3 regions of the Aneurinibacillus sp. UBA3580 genome follow, and region 3 is predicted to be linked to each of the others. Evidence: riboswitches for the same ligand, from Rfam matches in the RefSeq annotation. Region 3 holds a riboswitch; each other region holds the start of a gene.

Region 1 (5,110 bases), on a different contig from region 3:
GAGGTATTTACGGTAGAGTCATTCAAGGTACTGATGGAGAAAATCGGGGACCATGATGCCGTAACCGAAGCGACGGTGAAAATAAAAGTAAACGGACAGACGGTGCATACCGTCGCAGAAGGAAACGGACCGGTCAATGCGCTCGATAACGCGCTGCGCAAAGCCATCGAAGCGTTCTTCCCTGATATTAAAGAGATGTATTTGACCGATTATAAGGTGCGTGTGCTGAGCGAGCAGGATGCAACCGCCTCGAAAGTGCGTGTGCTCATAGAATCGACGCGGGACGGTAAGGATAGTTGGAGTACGGTAGGTGTATCGGCGAACGTAATTGAAGCGAGTTGGGAGGCATTGCTTGACAGTATGCGCTACGCGCTGATGGGACGCCACGGGGAAGCGGCGGAGATTGCATTGAAAGAGACGGAGCGTCAAGGAATATTAAATCATTAAAGGAAAAAGAATAAAGCCGGTAAAAAGGGTGAGCCAGTCCCTTTTTCCGGCTTTTTAAATTTCGGTTTTCATTGTTCCGTATAGCGTTTTAGGATACGGTCGACTACGATATCATATTCTGCCAATTCTTCGCGAACGAAAGACGGCAATGTCATTATTTGCTCATTCCCTCCATTGGGCTGCTGGCCTGGGCGTACCGTTTCTTCGGAATTCGGCCTGCTTCATATCCCAGCCGGCCCGCCTTGATTGCCAACATCATCGCTTCCGCCATTTTCACAGAGTCTTTGGCGCCGGCCACGGCCGTATTCAGCAGTACGCCGTCAGCGCCTAATTCCATCGCAATCACCGCGTCGGACGGAGTTCCGATTCCGGCGTCGACGATAATCGGAACGGTGGCTTCCTCGATGATGATGCTCAGATTGAGCGGATTGAGAATCCCCTGGCCGCTGCCAATCGGCGATGCGCCCGGCATGACCGCATGCGCACCGGCTTCCTGCAGGTGACGTGCCAATACGGGATCGTCATTCGTGTAAGGCAATACGATGAATCCGTCTTCGACCAGAATTCTGGTCGCCTCCAGTGTCGCGATCGGGTCAGGGAGCAGGGTTTTCGTATCCGCAATCACTTCCACCTTGATCATATCGCATAATCCGGATGCACGGGCAAGGCGGGCGATGCGCACTGCTTCCTCGGCTGTGCTTGCGCCGGCCGTATTGGGCAGCAGCTTGTATTTTTGCAGGTCCAACTGTTCCAAAAAGTTCGGCTGTGCCGGATCATAGATGTTCATCCGACGCACGGCAAACGTTAAGATTTCTGTTCCCGAGACTTCCACCGCCCGGCGCTGTATATCGAAATTCGGGAATTTGCCCGTGCCGAGCAGCAGGCGGGATGAGAATTCATAAGGTCCGATTCGAAGCATGATGATCAACCTCCACCAACAAAATGTACAAGCTCAATTGTGTCGCCGTCCGTGATACTTCTTGCGGCATGCTGTTCTTTTTGCAGGATGTCGCGGTTAATTTCTACAACCACGATGCGATCTGCAAGACGCAGATATTCCAGCAACTGCTGGACATTCCCGACCGTGTCAGGAATGGTTTGCATCTCGCCGTTAATTGTTATATTCATAGGCGTACCTCCTTAGATTTACAGGATGGGATGAACATGACGTCTGTCGGTGAAAGGCGCAAGCGGGATATCAAGCGTTTCACCTGTCACCATGCGGGCAATCATTTCACCGGTCAGCGGGCTTAAAAGAATCCCGTTGCGGTAGTGCCCGGTCGCCGCCAGCAGGTTCGCAAAAGACGATACCGGTCCGAAATACGGGAGGCCGTCTTTGGTCTGTGGCCGCAGACTGGCCCATGTCTTTTCAAGCGGGCAGTCTTTTAAGGCGGGCAGAAGACGAACGGCTTTTGTCATGAGCTGCTGCAGGCCGTCAATTGTCAGCCGATTATCAAACCCGCAGTCTGCAGAGGAAGCACCGACGAGCAGACGGTTTCCGTCTTTCGGAACAATGTAGCATCCGTGCGAATAGATCGTTTTTTCGATCCGCTGCGGCATAGAAAGCACGGAGAACGCTTCCCCTTTAATAGGGAAAACGGAGAGCGGCAGGCCGAGCGTATGCGCCAGACGGCCGCTCCATGCTCCGGCAGCAAGCACGTAATGATCGGCCGTAAACCGGCCCTGTGTCGTCACAACCCCTGTAATCCGGCTGTCTGTATGCTCGATGTCAAGCACCTCACATCGTTCCAGAAGCCTGGCACCGCCCTTTGCTGCGGCAACCGCAAACGCCCTTGTCAAATCCGGTGCCGAGACCTGGATATCGTCCGGCAGGTAAAGAGCGCCCGTAATTTCATCGCTTACCGCCGGCTCCATCCGTCTGACGTCCGTTTTGTCCATCCACTCGGCTTGAAGGCCCATCGCCTGTTGCCAGGCACCGCGTTTTTTTAGCGTGTCGGCTTCTTCTTCCGTCCAGGCGATACGAAGCATACCTGCATTGTTCAAGCCGATATCGACGCCGGAAGCCTGATATAGCTCTCGGGCGATTTCTGTAAACATAGCGCGGCTGCGCAGAGAAAGATCTACTAATGGACCCGGCTCGGTAAACTCGACCTGAGCGCCGAGCATGCCGCCTGCCGCCCCTGATGCATGCGCCCCGATCGTATCTTTCTCCAACAAGGTGACTGTTTTGCCCCTTTTTGTCAGTTGATAGGCAATAGAGACGCCGATGACACCGCCACCGATGATGACAACATCCTGCTTGATCATTTAACACCCTCCATTTTTGCCATGGGCCACGCGCATCTGGGCGATACACGGACATTCTGCATGGCCTGTTGAAATTGCTGGGCAGAAAGCATAGGGTCCCTGGCAAGCATAATGGCTGACAGTACGGCAATTCCGGCACAGCCCGTCGCCAGCGTATCCGGCGCATTGTTAGGCGTAATGCCGCCCAATGCAATAACGGGCAGATTGACGCTTTCCACGATCTCCTGCAAAGCCGCAAGTCCCCGACCGGCCTGGCCAGGCTTGGAAGCCGAGGCGAAGACATGGCCGAACAGCACATAATCGGCGCCTGACACTTCCGCAGCTTTTGCTTCCGTGACGCTGTGGACAGAGACACCGATAAGCCTATGCGGAGCCAGACGGCGAATGACGCCGGCAGGCAGGCTGTGATACGCGGCTTGAATGGCAGCGGCTCCGCTCGCAAGCGCTACATCCACCCGATCGTTTACCGCAAGTTTGGTGCATGGCAGACCGGTCGCAACCAAATCCTGTGTCCATTCCCATAACTCCCGAGCGGTTCGCTGTTTTTCGCGCAGGTGGAACATGGTAATATACGGGTGAATACGCGCCACAACCCTGCGGACGTCTGAAAGTGATTGCGTACCGCTGCTGATGACGTGAAGAGCATGTGCCATGTGCATTCCTCTCCCCCTTCCTTCTTTTCTCATGATTTTCACAGAAAAGGCCGGGACCCTATTATGGGACCCGGCCTGATACGTCAATGACAAACGCTTTTATGCCGACTACTTTCCTACGCTGGTACGAACCAGATCAGGTCCCAAGGGTTTAGAAACTTCAACGCGTTTCATTCTCAGCCCGGCTCCTCGGGATCCCCTAGTAGTGCTTTCTATTAAAATTTCTTCTATTATAATCAATTGTAATGAAAAAGAGAAGAAGGGATATAAAAAACTTAATAAAAGGTAAAATAGTCTGAATTATGATATAATTTTTCTGCATAATCAAGTGAAAGGGTGAGCAAAGATTGAAAGCTATCGAATTATTCCCACACGTCAACGATTTGCGCGATCGTTTCTTTCCGGCCTATCGGGAATTAACAGCGGATCTCCTTGAACAAAAACCTCAAGGGGTGCCTAACTCTATCGGATTTCATCTGCGGCATATCGCACAGGCGGAAGATTGGTTCGTTCAAGGCATTATTCTTGGACAGGAAGCGGCACCCAAGCGGAAAGCGGAGCTTGCGACAATCGCCGATATTCTTGCTTATCTAGAAGGAACGCGTGAGCATACGCTAAACGTACTTCGCGAAATGGAAGTATCGAAATTGGCCACGCCATTTACTATGCCGGAAGGCTATCGCGGCGCGAAAATCGATAATCCAACTTTCTCTTGGCTGTTCCATCGAATGTTCGACCATGAAGTTTACCACCTGGCGCAGGTAAATATGACGCTGCGTCTGCTGGGCAAAGAACCGCCGGCGATGTAATAACTTTCCTCCCTCTGAGGTACTATACTAATAGCTTGCTTGCTGACTATTACGCAGGAGCGGAGGGACAATATTGAAGGTAAAAAAAACGACAAACGACGCATTTCGTAAAATATGGCTGTACCGCTTAAAGGATAGGAAAGTGATGGTGCTGCGTCAGGCGATGGAAGTGGATGCGCCGAAGATTATCGAGCGGTTGCGCCGCGTACTTGACGATGGCGTTTATCTGGAGGAAGAGAAGGATACGATGAATAGTCCGCAAGAAGAGGCGGCGTTCATTCGCCAGATGAAAGAAGAGGGCAGCATGTATACGGTCGCTGAAATTAGCGACGCGATAGCCGGTGTGGCCCAGATCAAACGCGGACAGCTAGAGATGAATCGGCATATCGGTACGTTCCGCATCTGGCTCGGCCCCGGATTTCAGGGATACGGTATCGGATCCAAGCTGATGGATTATTCGCTGCAGTGGGCCAAGCACCATGGACTGGAGAAAGTCTGTCTTGACGTATTTGCCGATAATGAAAGAGCAATAGATATGTACAAAAAATACGGATTCGTAGTGGAAGGATACCGTAAAGACCAGTTTATACTGGATGGTAAACATGTGGACGAGGTATTTATGAGTAAATTCTTATAGAAGAAGCACAGGTGCGCAGCGCTATTCGGCCGGCCGCGCCTGTTTTCTTTTTTCGGGTAGCGATCAGAAGCGGAAATCGGGTAGAATAAGAAATAGTTTGTTTTAGCAGAGAAAGGAAGGAAATCATGAATTCATTTACTGCTTTTCAGCTGAAACCGGAAATTCTGCAGGGGATTGCCGATTTGTATTATAAAGAACCGACCCCGATTCAAGCGCAGGCCATTCCGCTGGCTCTCGAAGGAAAAGATGTCATCGGGCAGGCCCAGACTGGAACCGGCAAAACGGCGGCCTTCGTC
Region 2 (5,110 bases), on a different contig from region 3:
GTAAGTTCCCAAAAAAATCCTATTATGTACGTTTTATAAAACATGCCTCGTTATTTGGAGAGCAGGAAATCCATCTAAACGCTGAATACGCTGATCCTTCTTTAATCCGAAATAAACTCTCCCTGGACTTTTTTCGGACGATTGGCGTTCTTTCACCACGCGCTCAACATGTTCTGCTCACCCTGAACGGGAAATTTTTAGGAGTCTATTTGCAACTCGAATCCGTAAATGAGCTATTTCTCCAGAAAAGAGGGCTGCCTTTAGGGCCGGTTTATTATGCAATTAATAATGACGCAAATTTTTCATTAGTGAGCCATCATTATAATGATGCAAAAAAAACACTTGAATCCGGTTATGAACGAAAATGCGGCACCAAATCAGATGACGAACTTCTGCGTGAATTGATTTATAAGATTAACACCATACCGCGTTCAAGTTTTAGTAAAGAGATTGCTTATTATATTGATGTAGATAAGTACTTCCGATGGTTAGCAGGAGCGGTTTGCACTCAGAATTATGACGGGTTTGTCCATAACTATGCTTTATACCATAATAAGCAGACAGGCTTATTTGAACTTATTCCTTGGGACTATGATGGAACATGGGGAAGGGACTGTAAGGGGAAGATGATGGAGCATGATTATGTTCCAATTGAGGGATATAATACTCTTTCCGCACGGCTTCTCGACGTTCCACATTTTCGATCCAGGTATTGTGAACTTCTTGAAGAAATACTTGAAACTTCGTTCACTCTAGAATCACTTGAACCTAAGATTCATTCGCTAATGAATTCTATTCGTCCTTATCTTGTAAGAGATGACTATAAGAAAAAAGACATCCAGAAATTTGATGCGGAATCGGAGTACATCACCCGTTTTATTGTGAAGAGAAATCATTATCTGCGTGAACGTTTGTCGGATTTAAAACAGTAATTCCATGAATACTTCCCCACTGAGCGGGCAATCGCTGAAGCGGGGGCTTCAATTTTACAATAGATCGCGGCTTGATTTTGGGGTGAGGATATTCTTCAGTACAGGCAGCGATTCGTACACATAATGGGTCAGCGTTACAATAAAATACCGGCATACCAGTTGCCGCCTGCATGGCATGCCGGTATAGAGGCAGGTTTGTACATTCCAGCACAATGGCTCCCTTTTCACTCTATAAAATTATAACAGGCTTAGTTCATTCCCGCTAAAACTTCAGCGTTCTTTTCATTGTAACATTCCATGCATAGCGCATCTTTTTCCTCTGCTTCATATTCTGTTAATTTAACGCCGCAACTTCTGCACGTAAGCTCAGTAAAAACTATATTCATTTCTATTCCCTCCATTATCCGTATATTTTTGCAAACCTTTAAACGCAATCATTTTGAAGGGAGCCAAAGTCTACGTTATTACAATTTCCTATACGAAATAAGAATAAAGCAAGTTTCTGTTTTTCTGACTTTTTACAAATCGTACACAAAATTAAGATTACAACAGCAATTGAAAGATTCGGAAAATCAAAGACGATAAGCAAGCAAATGAAACCCCGGCCTTATGTCATTGACACCAGGCCGGGGTTTGTAGTTTACTGCACCGCTTTATGCAAAGAACGACGCGGCAGTTTCCATTTATAGAATACAGACAACACTCGCAGCACAACAATCGCAACGCACAGCCCATACAACTGTACGGAATCTCCAATGTCTACAATCCCCGTGCCGATGCACAGCCCGGCTCCGATCGCCCATACAGCGTAGATTTCTTCCTGCAGCACCATCGGACGCCGACCCGCCAGCACATCGCGAATCACGCCGCCGCCGATGCCTGTCATTACCGCCGCCACGATGATTGCGCTCAACGGACGATCGAGCTGCGTCGCATACAACGCGCCCTGCACAGCAAATGCCGCGAGACCAATCGCGTCAAAGAACACCTCCGAGCGACGCCAGTATGCGATTAACTTTACCGGCAGAAAGAAGAACACCAGCATGGTTAGTAACGCTGTCCATAGCAGCGTTCCCTGCTCCCAAAGCGTAGGCACCGGAATACCGATAAGAAAGTTCCGCACGATCCCGCCACCGAATGCAGTCGCCATGCCAAGCACGAATACGCCGTATATATCATACTCTTCTTCCATCGCCACCACCGCGCCGCTCAGCGCAAACGCCATTGTGCCGATAATGTTCAAAATCTCCCACGTCACGCTGCATCTTCCTCTCTATTTTTCCCTCATTGATATTTAATCTTTCAACAGGTTACAAGAGGTCCTTGCACATCGTCAAGCAAAACCGCCGACAAGATAGTTTATTCGAAAAATTTCATCGTCTATCTTTTTGCATTTTACAGCATTGACAGGTCAGCCCGAACCTGTTATTCTACGGATAATTTCATAGGAAAGTCCACTGGGGGTGCCGTAACGGCTGAGATAAGGCGCAGTAGCCTTGATCCCTTCGAACCTGATCTGGATTATACCAGCGTAGGGAAGTGGCATGACGACTGGCCATTCCAATTTGGTTGTGATGGCGCGTTATTCTTTGTCTCGCATGCCGCTCTACTTGTAGAGCGGCTTTTTATTGGGGCAAGGGACCGGTGGAGCACTTTCTTCTCTGAAAAAATTGATTTGTTAGGAGGAATTTATATGATGACATTTACCCAACAGCTTCGCCAGGATGCCGATCCAATCTTTGAGGCCATCTTCGCTCACCCATTCGTGCGGGGCATTGCCGATGGGAATTTGGACAAAGAAGCCATCATCCATTATGTAAAACAAGATTTTGAATATCTCAACGCCTTCGCCCGCATCTACGGCATCGCCATCTCTAAATGCGAGAAACGCGAAGACATGGCGATGTTTGCCGAGCAGATCTCATTCGTACTGCACGGCGAAGCCCATCCCCACAACAACTTGTGCCGCGTAGCGGGCGTCCGTTATGAAGATGTGCAGGGCTATCCGCTTGCGCCGAATGCAAGCCATTATATTCGCCATATGCTGACGGTCGCGCATGAAGGTACGCTCGGAGAAATCATCGCAGTGCTTCTGCCGTGCCCGTGGACATATCTTGAAATCGGACAAAAGCTGCTTAAAGAAGTCAATCCCACTCCTTCGCACCCGTTCTATGAATGGATTACTTTTTATGGCGAGGCATCCATGAACGTGCTGACCGATCGATTCTGCGCACGGCTTGACCGCTGGGCGGAAGAGGCCAATGAAATGGAGAAAGAAAAAATGAAGCAGCATTTCCTTACCAGTTGCCAGTTGGAATACCTCTTCTGGGATATGGCGTATACAAAGCAAACCTGGCCGGTTGAGTTGGGACAGGTGATGAAACGATGAGTTGGAAAATGCGGGAAGTTGTACTGACCGTCGTACTGTCCATCGCGTGCGGCGTGCTGTACCTTGGCTGGTCTACCCTCTGGCTTCCGATCTCGGCGCTGATAGGACCGGTCGGCGCTGAAGTGATGTTCGGTGTCTGGGTGGTGGCGAGTCCGTTGATCGCTTATATTGTACGCAAACCGGGCGCCGCACTGATTGCGGAGCTGGCGGCGGCGGCCGTTGAAGTATTCACGGGCAGCCACTTTGGTCTCTCTTCGCTGTTAATCGGATTCTTTCAGGGACTGGGCGCCGAATTGGCCTTTTTCCTGTTCGGCTATAAGAAGTATTCATTGCCCGTCCTCATGCTCTCGGGTGTACTCGCTGCGGTCGGCAGCATGATCTACAGCCTGCTGGCCAATGGCTTCGGCTATTATACTCCGGGTGTACTCGCGGCTACGTTTGCACTGCGAATAGCCAGCGGCGCTATCCTCGGAGGAGTACTCGGAAAACTGATAGCCGAATCGCTGGCGAAAACCGGCATTCTTCAGCAGTACGAAATGATGCGGCAGCGCAGACAGCAACGTGGTGAAGGATATGATTCCGTATCTAGGATGTAACAATCTTTCGGTCCGTTTCTACGATGCTCCCTCCTTCACGCTGCAACATCTGAGCCTTTCGATTCAACGTGGCGAAAAAGTACTGCTGCTCGGGCCAAGCGGCTGCGGAAAATCCACCCTCCTGTCTGTGCTGTCAGGAATTATTCCCGCCGCGATTGAAGCGGAAGTAAAGGGCGAGGTGACACGCCCTGAATCCGTCGGCATAATGTTTCAGGACCCGGATGCCCAATTCTGCATGCTGACTGTCGGTGATGAGATTGCGTTTAGCCTGGAGAACCGCCGCATTCCGCGGGATGAAATGAACGGCCGTATTGAAAAAGCGATGGCACAGGCGGGTCTGTCTGTGCCCAAGGATACGCCGATCGAGACGCTGTCCGGCGGAATGAAGCAGCGTCTGGCGCTCGCATGCCTGTTGGCACTCGAAGCGGATGTACTGTTCTTCGACGAACCGACGGCACAGCTTGACCCGCAGGGACGACAGGATGTGTTCACACTGCTCAAATCGGTATCGGATACAGGAATGACCATGGTATTCATCGAGCACGTACTGGATGGTTTGATTGACTGGATGGATCGTGTCATCCTGTTTGATGCCCAAGGACGCATCATCGGGGAGGGTGCACCAAAAGACGTACTGACCCGGTACGAAAAAGAAATGGAGGCCGCCGGTATCTGGCGGCCCCGTCTCTTCCCTCATACCCTAGAAGAGGCCTGTGCCCCTTCCCATCCGCTGCAGATCGGGTGGCGCGAAAAGCTGAAGCAAAGCGAGACGCGGGCCAGGTCGAAAGGGGCGGTAGAGCCGGACATCTACACCATACGCGATCTGACCATCGGCTACGGCAAAACCAATATCCTTGAACATGTTTCGTTTTCGCTTCGGCAAGGCGAATGGACGGCCATTATCGGTGAGAACGGCGCTGGAAAAAGCACACTGTTAAAAGCGCTCGCCGGATTGGAAAAAGGAAAACACGGGGAGGTATACTTTCAGGAGCGACCCATCCGCAAGTGGCCGGCCAAAAAGCTGTACGAACAGGTCGGCTTCGTATTCCAGAATCCGGAGCTGCAGTTCGTCACAGATCGGGTATACGATGAAGTGGCATTCGGGGGACGCGTTCGTCAATGGGACGAACATGTCCTTACAGACAAAACGAACCGCCTGTTGCAAGAGTTCACCCTGAATGCGCATCGCGATC
Region 3 (5,110 bases):
CAGCTTACCCTGCTCTTTAAAATACGCAAGCTGCTCTTCCAGTTCGGCTTCAATGCTCTTGATGGCACGCTGCATCTTATCCTGACCCGTGACATAGTGGGACGCCGGAAAGATTGCAACGTGCTCGCGCTCTGCCAGCACTTCTCCGGTCAATGCGTCAATCTCGGTAATCCGCTCAATCTCATCACCAAAAAACTCCACACGAATCGCGTGTTCGCTGTTAGCCGCCGGGAAAATCTCCACGACGTCCCCGCGCACGCGGAATGTACCGCGCGTAAAGTTAACGTCATTTCGATTATATTGAATGTCTATCAGCTTGCGAAGCACATCATCACGGTTCTTCTCCATACCACGCCGCAGAGAAAGCAGCAGCGCTTTGTATTCCTGCGGTGAACCCAAACCATAAATACAGGACACACTGGCAACAATGATGACATCTTCACGTTCAAACAGCGCGCTGGTCGCGGAATGGCGCAGTTTGTCAATTTCCTCATTGATGCTGGCGTCCTTCTCGATGTAAGTATCCGATTGCGGAATGTAGGCTTCAGGCTGATAGTAATCGTAGTAGCTTACGAAGTATTCGACCGCGTTGTTGGGGAAAAACTCTTTAAACTCGCTGGCAAGCTGCGCCGCGAGCGTCTTGTTGTGGGCAATGACAAGCGTTGGCTTTTGGACTTTATTGATGACCTGGGCCATGGTGAACGTCTTCCCCGTTCCCGTCGCCCCCAGCAGCGTCTGGTGCTTCTTCCCATTCAAAATTCCTTCCGACAACTTCGCTATTGCGGTAGGCTGGTCTCCCTGAGGGTTGTACTCGGAGACAAGCTCGAATTTTTGGCTCAGCTTTTCCAAGGTTTCACCTTTCCTTCGTTATCATGCTGCATTTCATTATATCATAATTGCATATACGAACGTATGATTTCCAATAATTTTTTCGAACGTAGGTTCGAGAGTGAAACTACCGTGGCTTTTCAGCCGCAACCCTGATATGAAAACCATGGGAAGGGTGGCTACCTTTTTGTGGTACGAAGGAAAAAGAGGAAAGAATGAGGAGAGGATTTTGATTTTGAAGACGGAAAATTATAAAGAGGGAATAAATCCGATAAGAACAAATGTTTTTGACTACTATATTTTTATGTTTTACAAGAAAAATAATAAATATAAAAATATAGTTGTGGTATAATATTGCTGTAAGATTACGTAAAATAAAAAGAGACCGCAGGTGCAACTGCGGTCCAATGTACAACGGTGTGCCCGTAAGGACTCATCGAGATATCAGTCAAACACCCCCCTTGAGCCGGCCAGCTTGTAAGGGGGGTGTTACTTTGTTAGCGCAACGATTGACCGCTTGGATTAAGCCAATGATTAACAAACCAAACGTCAGCATAATAATAATCACTTTGCCAGTCTTCATCGATTATCACCTCCCTTGCTACCACTTAACGCAAGGCAACAACGGGTTACGCGGTGATAAATCGAGGCCCCTACAAGTACGTTGTACAAGTAGCATTATATCACAGGAAACGACAGCTTTCTTAAAAAGTTACCAACAAAACAAGCACGCATTCGACAAAGCATTCTCCGTCTTCGCGGAAATGTCTTTTGGCTGATCGGCTTCGATACGACTCACAACCGCTTTAATCTCCTCGACATCCTTCTCGATTTTATCCAATTTCTGTACTTTCTCATAAATTTTTATCGTTTCAATGGATTCATGCCGCGCGCCCCTATTTTTCCGCTTCGTTCCGAGACAAAAGATATGGCGGTTCCATATATCTCCCGTCTGTCAAAAGAACGCGATACAGGTTCGTAGATCGGCGAATCTGGCTGATGTTGACGCGCCCTTCACAAAGAAGGAGGACATAAAAGTGGACATTCCCCTTTTTGTGGAATTTTAGCGGTGGTAGCCAAAATTTCTATAAAAGGTCGGAATGTCCTCTTTTTGTTCCCTTTTTTTCGACAATTTTTTGCAAGAGTCCAGTTAATAATAACAACTTTCTGACTTCAAACACCGAGTACAGGTTTTCATTAAAACATCGCCTGTATAGGTATGATTGCAACTTGCCTGAAGGTCAGCAAGCTCTGCTTTTAGGCTCTCTATTTTGGCCTTCAGCTCTTTTATTTCACTTATAATTTGACTCGCTTTGTTACTCATACAGAGGCCATCTCCTTATCCGCTCACCGATAAATATGACTGCCGCCGTCTTTGAACTCTTGAGCCTTTTCCTTTAATCCCTTTTCTAACGCCTCGTTGTTCGTTAATCCATGATGATTGGCATACTCCCGGATTTCATGCGTGATTTTCATACTGCAGAATTTCGGTCCGCACATCGAACAAAAATGCGCCGTCTTTGCCCCTTCTGCCGGCAAGGTTTCATCGTGATATTCCATGGCGCGTTCTGGATCTAATGATAAATGAAATTGGTCGCGCCAGCGAAACTCAAACCGGGCCTTGGAAAGGGCATTATCGCGAATTTGCGCTCCGGGGTGGCCTTTGGCTAAATCCGCAGCATGGGCGGCAATTTTATAGGCAATGATTCCATCCCGTACGTCCTCTTTATTCGGAAGCCCGAGATGTTCTTTCGGTGTAACATAACAGAGCATGGCCGTTCCGAACCAGCCAATCATGGCTGCACCAATCGCAGAAGTGATATGATCGTACCCCGGCGCGATGTCAGTTGTCAGAGGCCCTAATGTATAAAACGGGGCTTCCTGACAAATCTCCATCTGCTTATCCACATTCTCTTTAATTTTATGCATGGGAACATGACCGGGTCCCTCAATCATCACCTGTACATCATGTTTCCATGCAATTTTAGTCAGCTCACCCAACGTCTCTAACTCAGCGAATTGTGCCTCATCGTTTGCGTCTGCAATCGATCCTGGACGCAGGCCATCCCCTAGGGAAAAGGCTACGTCATACGTTTTCATAATTTCGCAGATTTCCTCGAAATGCGTATAGAGGAAGTTCTCTTCATGATGCGCCAGGCACCATGCCGCTAAGATAGATCCGCCACGTGACACGATTCCTGTGACCCGGTTGCTTGTAAGCGGGATGTAGCGAAGGAGAACTCCGGCATGGATTGTAAAATAATCTACACCTTGCTCGGCCTGCTCGATTAATGTGTCACGGTAGACTTCCCAGGTCAAATCCTCTGCCACTCCGTTTACTTTTTCCAGAGCTTGATAAATGGGAACAGTGCCAACAGGAACCGGAGAATTTCGAATAATCCATTCACGTGTTGTGTGTATGTTTTTTCCGGTAGATAAATCCATAATGGTGTCCGCTCCCCAGCGAATCGCCCACGTCATCTTTTCTACTTCTTCAGAGATAGAAGAAGTAACGGCGGAGTTTCCAATGTTTGCATTAATTTTTACATGGAAGTTTCGGCCGATAATCATCGGCTCGCTCTCCGGGTGATTAATATTAGAAGGAAGAATGGCGCGGCCTTCCGCGATTTCCTTCCGTACAAATTCAGGACTTACCCCTTCGCGAATGGCAACATACTCCATCTCCGGAGTAATCATACCTTTGCGGGCATAATGGAGCTGGGTAACATTTTGCCCTTTTTTCGCCCGCAGTGGTTTTCTCTTTAATCCAGGAAAAACCTCGCGATGGGGTGAACCCTCTTCTCCTTTTATTCCATCGTCTTCCGGTCTTACGTCACGTCCTTCATATTCTTCTACATCGCCTCGCTCCAGAATCCAATGACGGCGAAGTGCAGGAATTCCTTCACGAATATTTACGGAGTAACCGGGGTCAGTATAAACTCCGCTCGTATCATAGACACGAACGGGCTCATTTACCTGCGTTCCAAAACTTCCGGATGATTCGCTCAATTGAATCTCCCGCATAGGCACCCGGATATCCGGTCTGGACCCTTCTATGTATACTTTTTTACTGCCCGGAAACTTCTCAAGATTCGGGATAGAAACTGCGGTTTCAATCGATTTGGACATAAAAATAGCCTCCTTGGTTAGAAAATTCGAAGTATTTAGAACCCTCTATGGAGGCGGAAGGAGGACGTATATGATTAAAAAAGCCGCATAGAAAATGCGGCTTTGGATACACGTACCCCATGCAATATAAACATGAAGTGTCACTCATCCCTCCGCTGGCATTATCCAGTTCAGGTTCAACGGTCGATAACAGATTAGTTATCCTCTCAGCCTGATTCCTCAAGCTCCCGCGTAAATATTATATAACTTATAAACTACATTAACACAAATAACGAAGTATAACAACCTTCATCTACTACAAAAAAACCCTCTACTCCGTCAAGCTAATTCCTCGAATCCAACGGTACCCGACATACGTGCCGACGAGACCGCTGACTACGCCAAGCAAAACTACCGGAAGCGGCTGGTACGGTCCGTTGAAAACGGCCATCATGATGCCCAGTGTGGCAATGGCGCCGACCCAGATATTCAATGACACACGAGAAATCACCGCGGCAAGAATAAACGGAACAATCAGCGCAATGATATATTTTGCGATCATAACGATACATCCTTTCCCTGCTCGAGGGGCATCTCATTCGACTCAGCGTTGCGGCGCGTTCTCACCTTGCGGAACAGCCCGAATAACCGGCTGTATCCCTGCTCTACATACTCATCCGCCGCGGCGTCAGGTGCCACAATCAATCCCAGCTGATGATGGTCTCCCTGATACACGGAACGCTGAACGTATTTGATATGTCCTTCTTTATTCATTACTTCCATTTTACAGAAAGCCGATTGCTGCTGCAATGCCGGGTAAATCTCCTCCTTGCCGTGGATCTCGTGTCCGTTCACTCGCAGAATAACATCTCCCGTCACAATCTCCATCTCATCGGCCGGACTGCCGGGCACAACCGCCAGTACGCGCACACCTTTCTTCAATTGTACATATAGCGGCGTATGAACACGACGCTGCCATTCACCGTAGATACGCAGCGCTTCATGCCCGGCCAGTGCCAGCAGGCTGCCAAGAACGGCAAAAGGAAGCCAGAACGTTCCCAGATACGCTAGCACAAGCAATGCTACGCCGAGCCACACAATCATTTTACCCGCCCACTGCGCTTTTTCCTGGGGCGTGGACAACACCGCCAAATCCGCATACCCTGCTACAGAC

Evidence for each region. A riboswitch is a leader RNA that binds a small molecule or an ion and turns the genes downstream of it on or off. The one in region 3 is predicted to bind thiamine pyrophosphate.
Region 1: it holds a riboswitch for thiamine pyrophosphate, as region 3 does, so the genes downstream of both, B2899_RS06300 (thiamine phosphate synthase) here and thiC (phosphomethylpyrimidine synthase ThiC) in region 3, are expected to answer to the same signal.
Region 2: it holds a riboswitch for thiamine pyrophosphate, as region 3 does, so the genes downstream of both, tenA (thiaminase II) here and thiC (phosphomethylpyrimidine synthase ThiC) in region 3, are expected to answer to the same signal.

Annotation. Positions count from the first base shown of each region.
Region 1 covers NZ_DFMZ01000041.1:12,240-17,349, forward strand. Annotated here, with positions in the region: gene cimA (citramalate synthase) at 1-447, shown strand, start outside; gene B2899_RS06285 (thiazole synthase) at 602-1,366, opposite strand; gene thiS (sulfur carrier protein ThiS) at 1,372-1,575, opposite strand; gene thiO (glycine oxidase ThiO) at 1,594-2,715, opposite strand; gene B2899_RS06300 (thiamine phosphate synthase) at 2,712-3,374, opposite strand; TPP riboswitch at 3,465-3,579, opposite strand; gene B2899_RS06305 (DinB family protein) at 3,716-4,177, shown strand; gene B2899_RS06310 (GNAT family N-acetyltransferase) at 4,251-4,814, shown strand; gene B2899_RS06315 (DEAD/DEAH box helicase) at 4,940-5,110, shown strand, end outside.
Region 2 covers NZ_DFMZ01000122.1:8,835-13,944, reverse strand. Annotated here, with positions in the region: gene B2899_RS16795 (CotH kinase family protein) at 1-932, shown strand, start outside; gene B2899_RS16790 (trimeric intracellular cation channel family protein) at 1,573-2,190, opposite strand; TPP riboswitch at 2,382-2,487, shown strand; gene tenA (thiaminase II) at 2,629-3,321, shown strand; gene B2899_RS16780 (ECF transporter S component) at 3,318-3,917, shown strand; gene B2899_RS16775 (ABC transporter ATP-binding protein) at 3,895-5,110, shown strand, end outside.
Region 3 covers NZ_DFMZ01000136.1:20,168-25,277, reverse strand. Annotated here, with positions in the region: gene uvrB (excinuclease ABC subunit UvrB) at 1-840, opposite strand, end outside; gene B2899_RS17990 (hypothetical protein) at 1,277-1,411, opposite strand; gene B2899_RS17985 (hypothetical protein) at 1,979-2,152, opposite strand; gene thiC (phosphomethylpyrimidine synthase ThiC) at 2,176-3,957, opposite strand; TPP riboswitch at 4,087-4,198, opposite strand; gene B2899_RS17975 (DUF2198 family protein) at 4,268-4,498, opposite strand; gene B2899_RS17970 (PDZ domain-containing protein) at 4,495-5,110, opposite strand, start outside.